2 regions of the Streptomyces sp. NPDC079020 genome follow, and region 1 is predicted to be linked to the other one. Evidence: riboswitches for the same ligand, from Rfam matches in the RefSeq annotation. Region 1 holds a riboswitch; the other holds the start of a gene.
The links. Region 1 has a riboswitch for S-adenosylmethionine ahead of ACIGJO_RS01675 (aminotransferase class V-fold PLP-dependent enzyme). Riboswitches for the same ligand answer to the same signal wherever they lie in the genome.

Region 1 (3,402 bases):
TCCCGTTCCTCTTCTTCCTGCCGCTGCGTTTCCCCGCCTGGATCGTGCTGATCTTCTGGTTCGTCCTCCAATGGCTGGCTGCCCGCGCCGCGGGCAGCGGTCCCGGGGTCGCCTATCTGGCGCATGTGGCGGGGTTCGCCGCCGGGTTCCTCTACGCCTGGGGGCGCTGTCGGGGTGGGGCTAGAGTGAAGAGTCCCACCACGGCCACCGAGGGAGAAAGCCAGCCGTGATCACCGCGATCGTGCTCATCAAGACCAGCGTGGACCGGATTCCCGAGATCGCCGAGGCCGTCGCCGCGCTGGACAGTGTCAGCGAGGTCTTCTCCGTCACCGGTACGTACGACCTCATCGCCATGGTCCGGGTGGCCAAGCACGACGATCTCGCCGATGTCATCCCCGGCCGGATCAGCAAGATCCCGGGCGTCGAGGGGACCGACACCCATGTGGCGTTCCGTACGTACTCGCAGCATGACCTGGAGGCGGCCTTCGCCATCGGCCTGGACGCGTAGCGGCGGGTACGGCTTCGGCCGGGTACGGGGCGGCTGCCCCGTACCCGGCCGAAGCCGTTTCCCGTACCCGTGTCCACGGGTCAGACCTGTGCGGCACCCCGGTCCGGGACGCAGCGGCCGCCCTCGGTGCGGTACTGCCACCGGGCACCCTCGCGGACCAGTTCCCCGACCGCCCGCACGAAGCGCTCGATGTGCTCGTCCGGCGTACCCGCGCCGAAGCTGACCCGGATGGCGTTCAGCGAGCGCTCGCCCGGCTCGGCCTCGGGTGCGCCGCACTCCCCCGGGTCCTGCGGGTCGCTGCCCAGCAGGGTGCGGACCAGCGGGTGGGCGCAGAACAGACCGTCGCGCACACCGATGCCGTACTCCGCGGAGAGCGCGGCGGCGAAGTGCGAGCTGTTCCAGCCCTCCACCACGAACGAGATGACGCCGACCCGCGGGGCGTCGTCGCCGAACAGCGAGAGCACCTTGACCTCGGGGACCTCGGCGAGTCCCGCGCGGACCCGGGCGACGAGCCGCTGCTCACGGGCGACCAGGCTCTCGAAGCCGGCCTCGGTCAGCGCCTTGCAGGCGGAGGCGATGGAGTAGACGCCGATGACATTGGGCGAACCGGCCTCGTGGCGGGCCGCGGTGGTGTGCCAGTCCACGTCCACGCCGCCGTCGGCGCGCCGGGCGACCTTGCGGGAGGCGCCGCCGCCGGCCAGGTAGGGCTCGGCCTCCTGGAGCCAGTCGGCGCGGCCCGCGAGGACACCGGAGCCGAACGGCGCGTACAGCTTGTGTCCGGAGAAGGCGACCCAGTCGACGTCCAGCGCGGCGATGTCCACGGGGTGGTGCGGGGCGAGCTGGGCGGCGTCCAGGACGATCCGGGCACCGTGCGCGTGGGCGGCGGCGGCCAGTTCCTTCACGGGCCACAGCTCACCGGTGACGTTGGAGGCGCCGGTGACGCAGACCAGGGCCGGGCCGTAGGGGTCGCGGTCGGCGAGCGCCCGCTCCAGGGTCTCGACCGCCTGGGCCGGGGTGCGCGGCGCGTTGAGGTAGGTGACCCGGGCGTCGCGCCAGGGCAGCAGGGAGGCGTGGTGCTCGGTCTCGTACACGAACACCTGGCAGTCGGCGGGGACTACGGCGGCCAGCAGGTTGAGCGAGTCCGTGGTCGAGCGGGTGAAGATCACCTGGTCCTCGGCCCGGCAGCCGAGGAACTCCGCGACGGCCGCGCGGCTGTTCTCGAACAGGTCGGTGGACAGCTGCGAAAGGTATCCGGCGCCGCGGTGGACGCTGCCGTAGTACGGGGCGTACGCGGCGACGTCGTCCCACACCCGCTGGAGCGCCGGGGCACTCGCCGCGTAGTCGAGCGCCGCGTAGGTGACCTCTCCACCCGTGACCAGCGGAACAGTGACGTTCTCCCCCAGAACCGGCAGAGGGGCACAAAGGGAACGGTCGGTGGCAGCGGTGGAGACAGACATGGCGAACTCCCGTAACAGGCAGGCGAAATCCATGCGCCGGCGGATACGCGGCAGCGCAGGAGAGGGAAAAGAGGTGCGCGGAGAAGGGCGTCGAGCCCTATCGCATTCGCTTGCTCACAAGAGGCTCCCTAGGGACCAGGACCCCGGGGGTTGGCATGCATCGATGCCGAGGGGCCCGCGCTTGCCGCAGACCTCGCTGCCTACGGCCTGGTCTTCACCCGGGGCACCCCGCCACGGACGGAGGGTTGCCGGACAGCGGGCCGGGGCCGTAGTCGCTGTCACTCATGACCTGCGCAGCATCTTGCCATACGTACCGGCATGCGCGAGGGCGCAGTCCGTCATCCGGACTGCGCCCTCGGCCACACCGCGCGCGTTCAGGCGTTGCTGACCGCCACCCAGCGCTCCAGGGCCCGCTTGGCCGCACCGGAGTCGACCGACTCGGCGGCCTCGGAAGTCTTCGCCGCGATCCGCTCGTTCAGCGTGCCCCCGCCCCCGTCCAGCGCGACCAGGGCCGCGGCCGCGTTGAGCAGCACGGCATCGCGTACGGGTCCCCGCTCACCGTCCAGCAGGCGGCGGGCGACATCGGCGTTGTACGAGGCGTCGGCCCCCCGCAGGGCCTCGACCGGCACCAGTTCCAGGCCCACGTCGCGCGGGTCGAAGGCCTCCTCGCGCACCCGGCCGTCGCGGACCACCCAGACCCGTGAGGTGGCCGTGGTCGTCAGCTCGTCGAGGCCGTCGTCGCCGCGGAAGACCAGCGCCGAGTTGCCCCGGTCGGCGAGCACGCCCGCGACGATGGGCGCCATCCGCGCGTCGGCGACACCGACGGCCTGGGCCCGCACCCGGGCCGGGTTGGTCAGCGGCCCCAGGATGTTGAAGGTGGTCTGCGCGCCCAGCTCCTTGCGGGCCTTGGCCGCGTACCGCAGGGCGGGGTGGAACTTCACGGCGAAGCAGAAGGTGATGCCCGCCTCCTCCGCCACCGCGACGACCCGCTGCGGGGAGAGGTCGAGGTTGACGCCCAGTTTCTCCAGTACGTCGGAGGAACCGCTGGCCGAGGAGGCGGCACGGTTGCCGTGCTTGACCACCTTGGCACCGGTGCCCGCGATGACGATCGCCGCCATCGTGGAGATGTTGACCGTCCTGGCCAGGTCCCCGCCGGTGCCGACGATGTCGACCGTGCGGCCCGGTACGTGAATGGTGTTGGCGTGCTCGTACATCGCCCGGACGAGTCCGGAGACCTCGTCGACCGTCTCGCCCTTGGCGCGCAGCGCGACCGCGAAGCCGGCGATCTGCGCGTCGGTCGCCTCGCCGCTCATGATGCGGTCCATGGCCCAGGCGGTGTCGTCCGACGTGAGGTCCTCGCGGCGCAGCAGCGGGTTCAGCACGCCGGGCCAGGAACGGTCCGCCACGCTGTCGCCGCCGTTCGGGGTCACAACGTTC
Region 2 (3,402 bases), on a different contig from region 1:
GCAGGCGGAAGTAGTCGACGGGGGCCCACGGGGTGTGCGAGAAGTGGCCGATGCGCAGATCGGGGCGGAGCTCCCGGAGCAGGCCGGGGACCAGAGCGAGGTGGTAGTCCTGCACCAGGACGGCGGCGCCCCGCCCCGCCTCCCCGGCGAGCGCCTCGGCGAAGGCCCGGTTGTACGCCTCGTACGAGGCCCACCGGCGCCGGAACTCCGCGTCGAAGACCGGCTCGACGGGGGTCTGGTAGAGCATGTGGTGGACGAACCAGAGCACGGAGTTCGCGATGCCGTTGTACGCGTCGGCGTGCACGTCGGCGTCGATGTCGAGCATGCGTACGCCCGGCTCGGAGACCCCGCGCCGGACCGCCTCGCGGTCGCCGTCGCCCAGGGCCGCGCACACCCACAGCTTGTCGTCGACGGCGCTCAGACCGGAGACGAGACCGCCCCCGCCCCGCTTCGACGAGAGCGAGCCGTCCTCGCTCAGCGAGTACGACACCGGGCCGCGGTTGGACGCGACGAGAACCTGGGCAGCGTGCTCGGAGACCATGTAGCGGAACCTAGCCCTTCCGTGAAGCCGTCAAACGCGAATCGTCGGGCCGGGCGCCACTGTGCCCACTCGGGCGCGCCGCCGCGCCCGCTCCCGGGCGCCACTGTGCCCGGTGGTGCGTCGCCACTGTGCCCGCTCCCGCCCGCTTCCGCGCGTCACGCCGCGCGGCGTGAGGCGTACTCCGCGATCTCCCGCATCGGCGGTCGCTCCTCCGTGTCCACCGCATGGGTGTGCGGGACGAAGCCGTTCTCGCCCCGTTCGAACTGGGTGAGCGCGGGCCGCACCAGATGCCCCCGGGAGAGCCGCAGCTGCGCGGTGCGGTAGATCGCCGCCGCCATCCGGCCCAGTGCCTGACCGTCCTGGTGGCGGTGCTTGCGGACGCCGACGTCGACCTGCGCCAGGGCGTCCAGGCCCACGGTGTGCAGCGCGTCCACGAGCAGCCCCAGCTCCACCCCGTAACCGACGGGGAAGGGCAGCCGCTCCAGCAGGGAGCGCCGCACCGCGTACTCGCCGCCCAGCGGCTGGACGAATCCGGCCAGCTGCGGCCAGTGCAGATTGAGCAGCGGGCGCGCCACCAGTTCCGTGACCCGTCCCCCCTGACCTGCGGTGTCACCCAGGGGGCGGTCGTACATGGCCTTGACGAACTGTACGGACGGGTCGGTGAGCAGGGGCCCGACGATGCCGGAGACGAAGTCCGCGGAGAAGTCCTTGAGATCGGCGTCGACGAAGCAGACGATCTCGCCGCTCGTCACGAGGAGTGAGCGCCACAGGACCTCGCCCTTGCCGGGCAGGGCCGGTATCCGGGGGAGGATCGCGTCCCGGTGGACGACCCGGGCGCCGGCGTGACGGGCGGCCTCGGCGGTGGCGTCCGTGGAGCCGGAGTCGATCACCACCAGCTCATCGACGAGCCGGACCTTCTCCATCAGCTCGCGCCGGATCGTCGACACGATCGCCCCGACCGTCGCCTCCTCGTTCAGCGCGGGCAGGACGACGCTCACGCTCGCCCGGCGCGGATCCCCCGCGCGGGCGGCGATGAGCCGGTCCAGCGGGCGGTCGGCTGCCGACCAGGAACGCCTGGTCAGCCAGCGTTCCACCTCTTCCAGCACGGTCGATACTCCCTGTGTGTGATCCATCTCGCGGTTCGGACGACTATCTCGACGGTCCGGTGCTTCGGTTACAGTCTTGAACAACGCGGATGACCGTCGCATGTCGGGGTCCGTCCGCCAATAAACGCCTGGATCGAAGATTCCAGTGCCACAGCGCTCATCCAGAGGGACTGAGGGAACGGCCCGTTGAAGTCCCGGCAACCCTCCCGCCGACCGTCGAGGTCTTGGTGGGGAAGGTGCCAATTCCGTCTTGTGGCGAAATGCGCCGCAAGGAAGATGAGGAGAAAGGGACCTCCGCCATCATGGCTGTTCAGACTGTTGCCGCATCCACCGATTCTTCTGTTCCCTCCGTGGATCTCGGTCCCGCCTCGGCGCTTTCCTGCCGCGAGTGCGGCGAGCGTTTCGCTCTCGGCCCCCTCTTCGCCTGCGCGTCCTGTTTCGGGCCGCTCGAAGTGGCGTACGACCTGCCGAGCGGTACTCCCGACGAGCTGAAGAAGCGCATCGAGGCCGGGCCGAACAACATCTGGCGCTACGCCCCGCTGCTGCCGGTACCCGCCGATGTCGCGGACAAGCCCAACATCAACCCCGGCTTCACCAAGCTGGTCAAGGCCGACAACCTCGCCCGTGAACTGGGTGTCACCGGCGGTCTGTACGTCAAGGACGACTCCGGCAACCCGACGCACTCCTTCAAGGACCGCGTCGTGGCCATCGCCGTCGAGGCCGCCCGCGCCTTCGGCTTCACCACCCTGTCCTGCTCCTCCACCGGCAACCTCGCCGGTGCGGTGGGCGCCGCCGCCGCCCGCGCCGGCTTCCGTTCCTGTGTGTTCATCCCGCACGACCTGGAACAGGGCAAGGTCGTCATGGCCGCTGTGTACGGCGGTGAACTGGTCGGCATCGAGGGCAACTACGACGACGTCAACCGCTTCTGCTCGGAACTCATCGGCGACCCGCTCGGCGAGGGCTGGGGCTTCGTCAACGTCAACCTGCGGCCGTACTACGGCGAGGGTTCCAAGACGCTGGCGTACGAGATCTGCGAGCAGCTCGGCTGGCGGCTGCCCGACCAGATCGTCATCCCGATCGCGTCCGGCTCGCAGCTGACCAAGATCGACAAGGGCCTCCAGGAGCTGATCGGGCTCGGCCTGGTCGAGGACAGGCCGTACAAGATCTTCGGGGCCCAGGCCGAGGGCTGCTCCCCGGTCTCCACCGCCTTCAAGGCCGGCCACGACGTGGTGCGGCCCCAGAAGCCGAACACGATCGCCAAGTCCCTGGCGATCGGCAACCCGGCCGACGGCCCGTACGTCCTGGACATCGCCCGCCGTACCGGTGGTGCCGTCGAGGACGTCAACGACGAACAGGTCGTCGACGCGATCAAGCTGCTGGCCCGTACCGAGGGCATCTTCGCCGAGACGGCGGGCGGGGTGACGGTCGGCGTGACGAAGAAGCTGATCGAGGCCGGGCTGCTCGACCCGACGCTGACCACCGTTGTCCTGAACACCGGTGACGGCCTCAAGACGCTGGACGCGGTGGCCGCGACCTCGCAGGCGACCGCGACCATCCGGCCGAGCCTGGACGCGTTCCGCGAAGCCGGCCTCGCCGCCGCCCTCTGACCACCCGAGACCGAAGAAAGGCACCCCTCATGAGCGTCAAGGTCCGTATCCCCACCATCCTCCGCACCTACACGGACGGCCAGGCCGAGGTCGCGGCGGAGGGCACGATCCTCTCCGAGGTCATCGAGTCCCTGGAGGCGAACCACCC

Region 2: linked by a shared signal. The riboswitch ahead of thrC (threonine synthase) and the one ahead of ACIGJO_RS01675 (aminotransferase class V-fold PLP-dependent enzyme) in region 1 are both predicted to bind S-adenosylmethionine.

Annotation. Positions count from the first base shown of each region.
Region 1 covers NZ_JBITUB010000001.1:358,683-362,084, forward strand. Annotated here, with positions in the region: gene ACIGJO_RS01665 (rhomboid family intramembrane serine protease) at 1-230, shown strand, start outside; gene ACIGJO_RS01670 (Lrp/AsnC family transcriptional regulator) at 227-508, shown strand; gene ACIGJO_RS01675 (aminotransferase class V-fold PLP-dependent enzyme) at 589-1,965, opposite strand; SAM riboswitch class IV at 2,138-2,255, opposite strand; gene trpD (anthranilate phosphoribosyltransferase) at 2,340-3,402, opposite strand, start outside.
Region 2 covers NZ_JBITUB010000003.1:163,224-166,625, forward strand. Annotated here, with positions in the region: gene ACIGJO_RS07865 (trehalose-6-phosphate synthase) at 1-541, opposite strand, end outside; gene ACIGJO_RS07870 (glucosyl-3-phosphoglycerate synthase) at 697-1,647, opposite strand; SAM riboswitch class I at 1,802-1,930, shown strand; gene thrC (threonine synthase) at 1,950-3,254, shown strand; gene ACIGJO_RS07880 (MoaD/ThiS family protein) at 3,284-3,402, shown strand, end outside.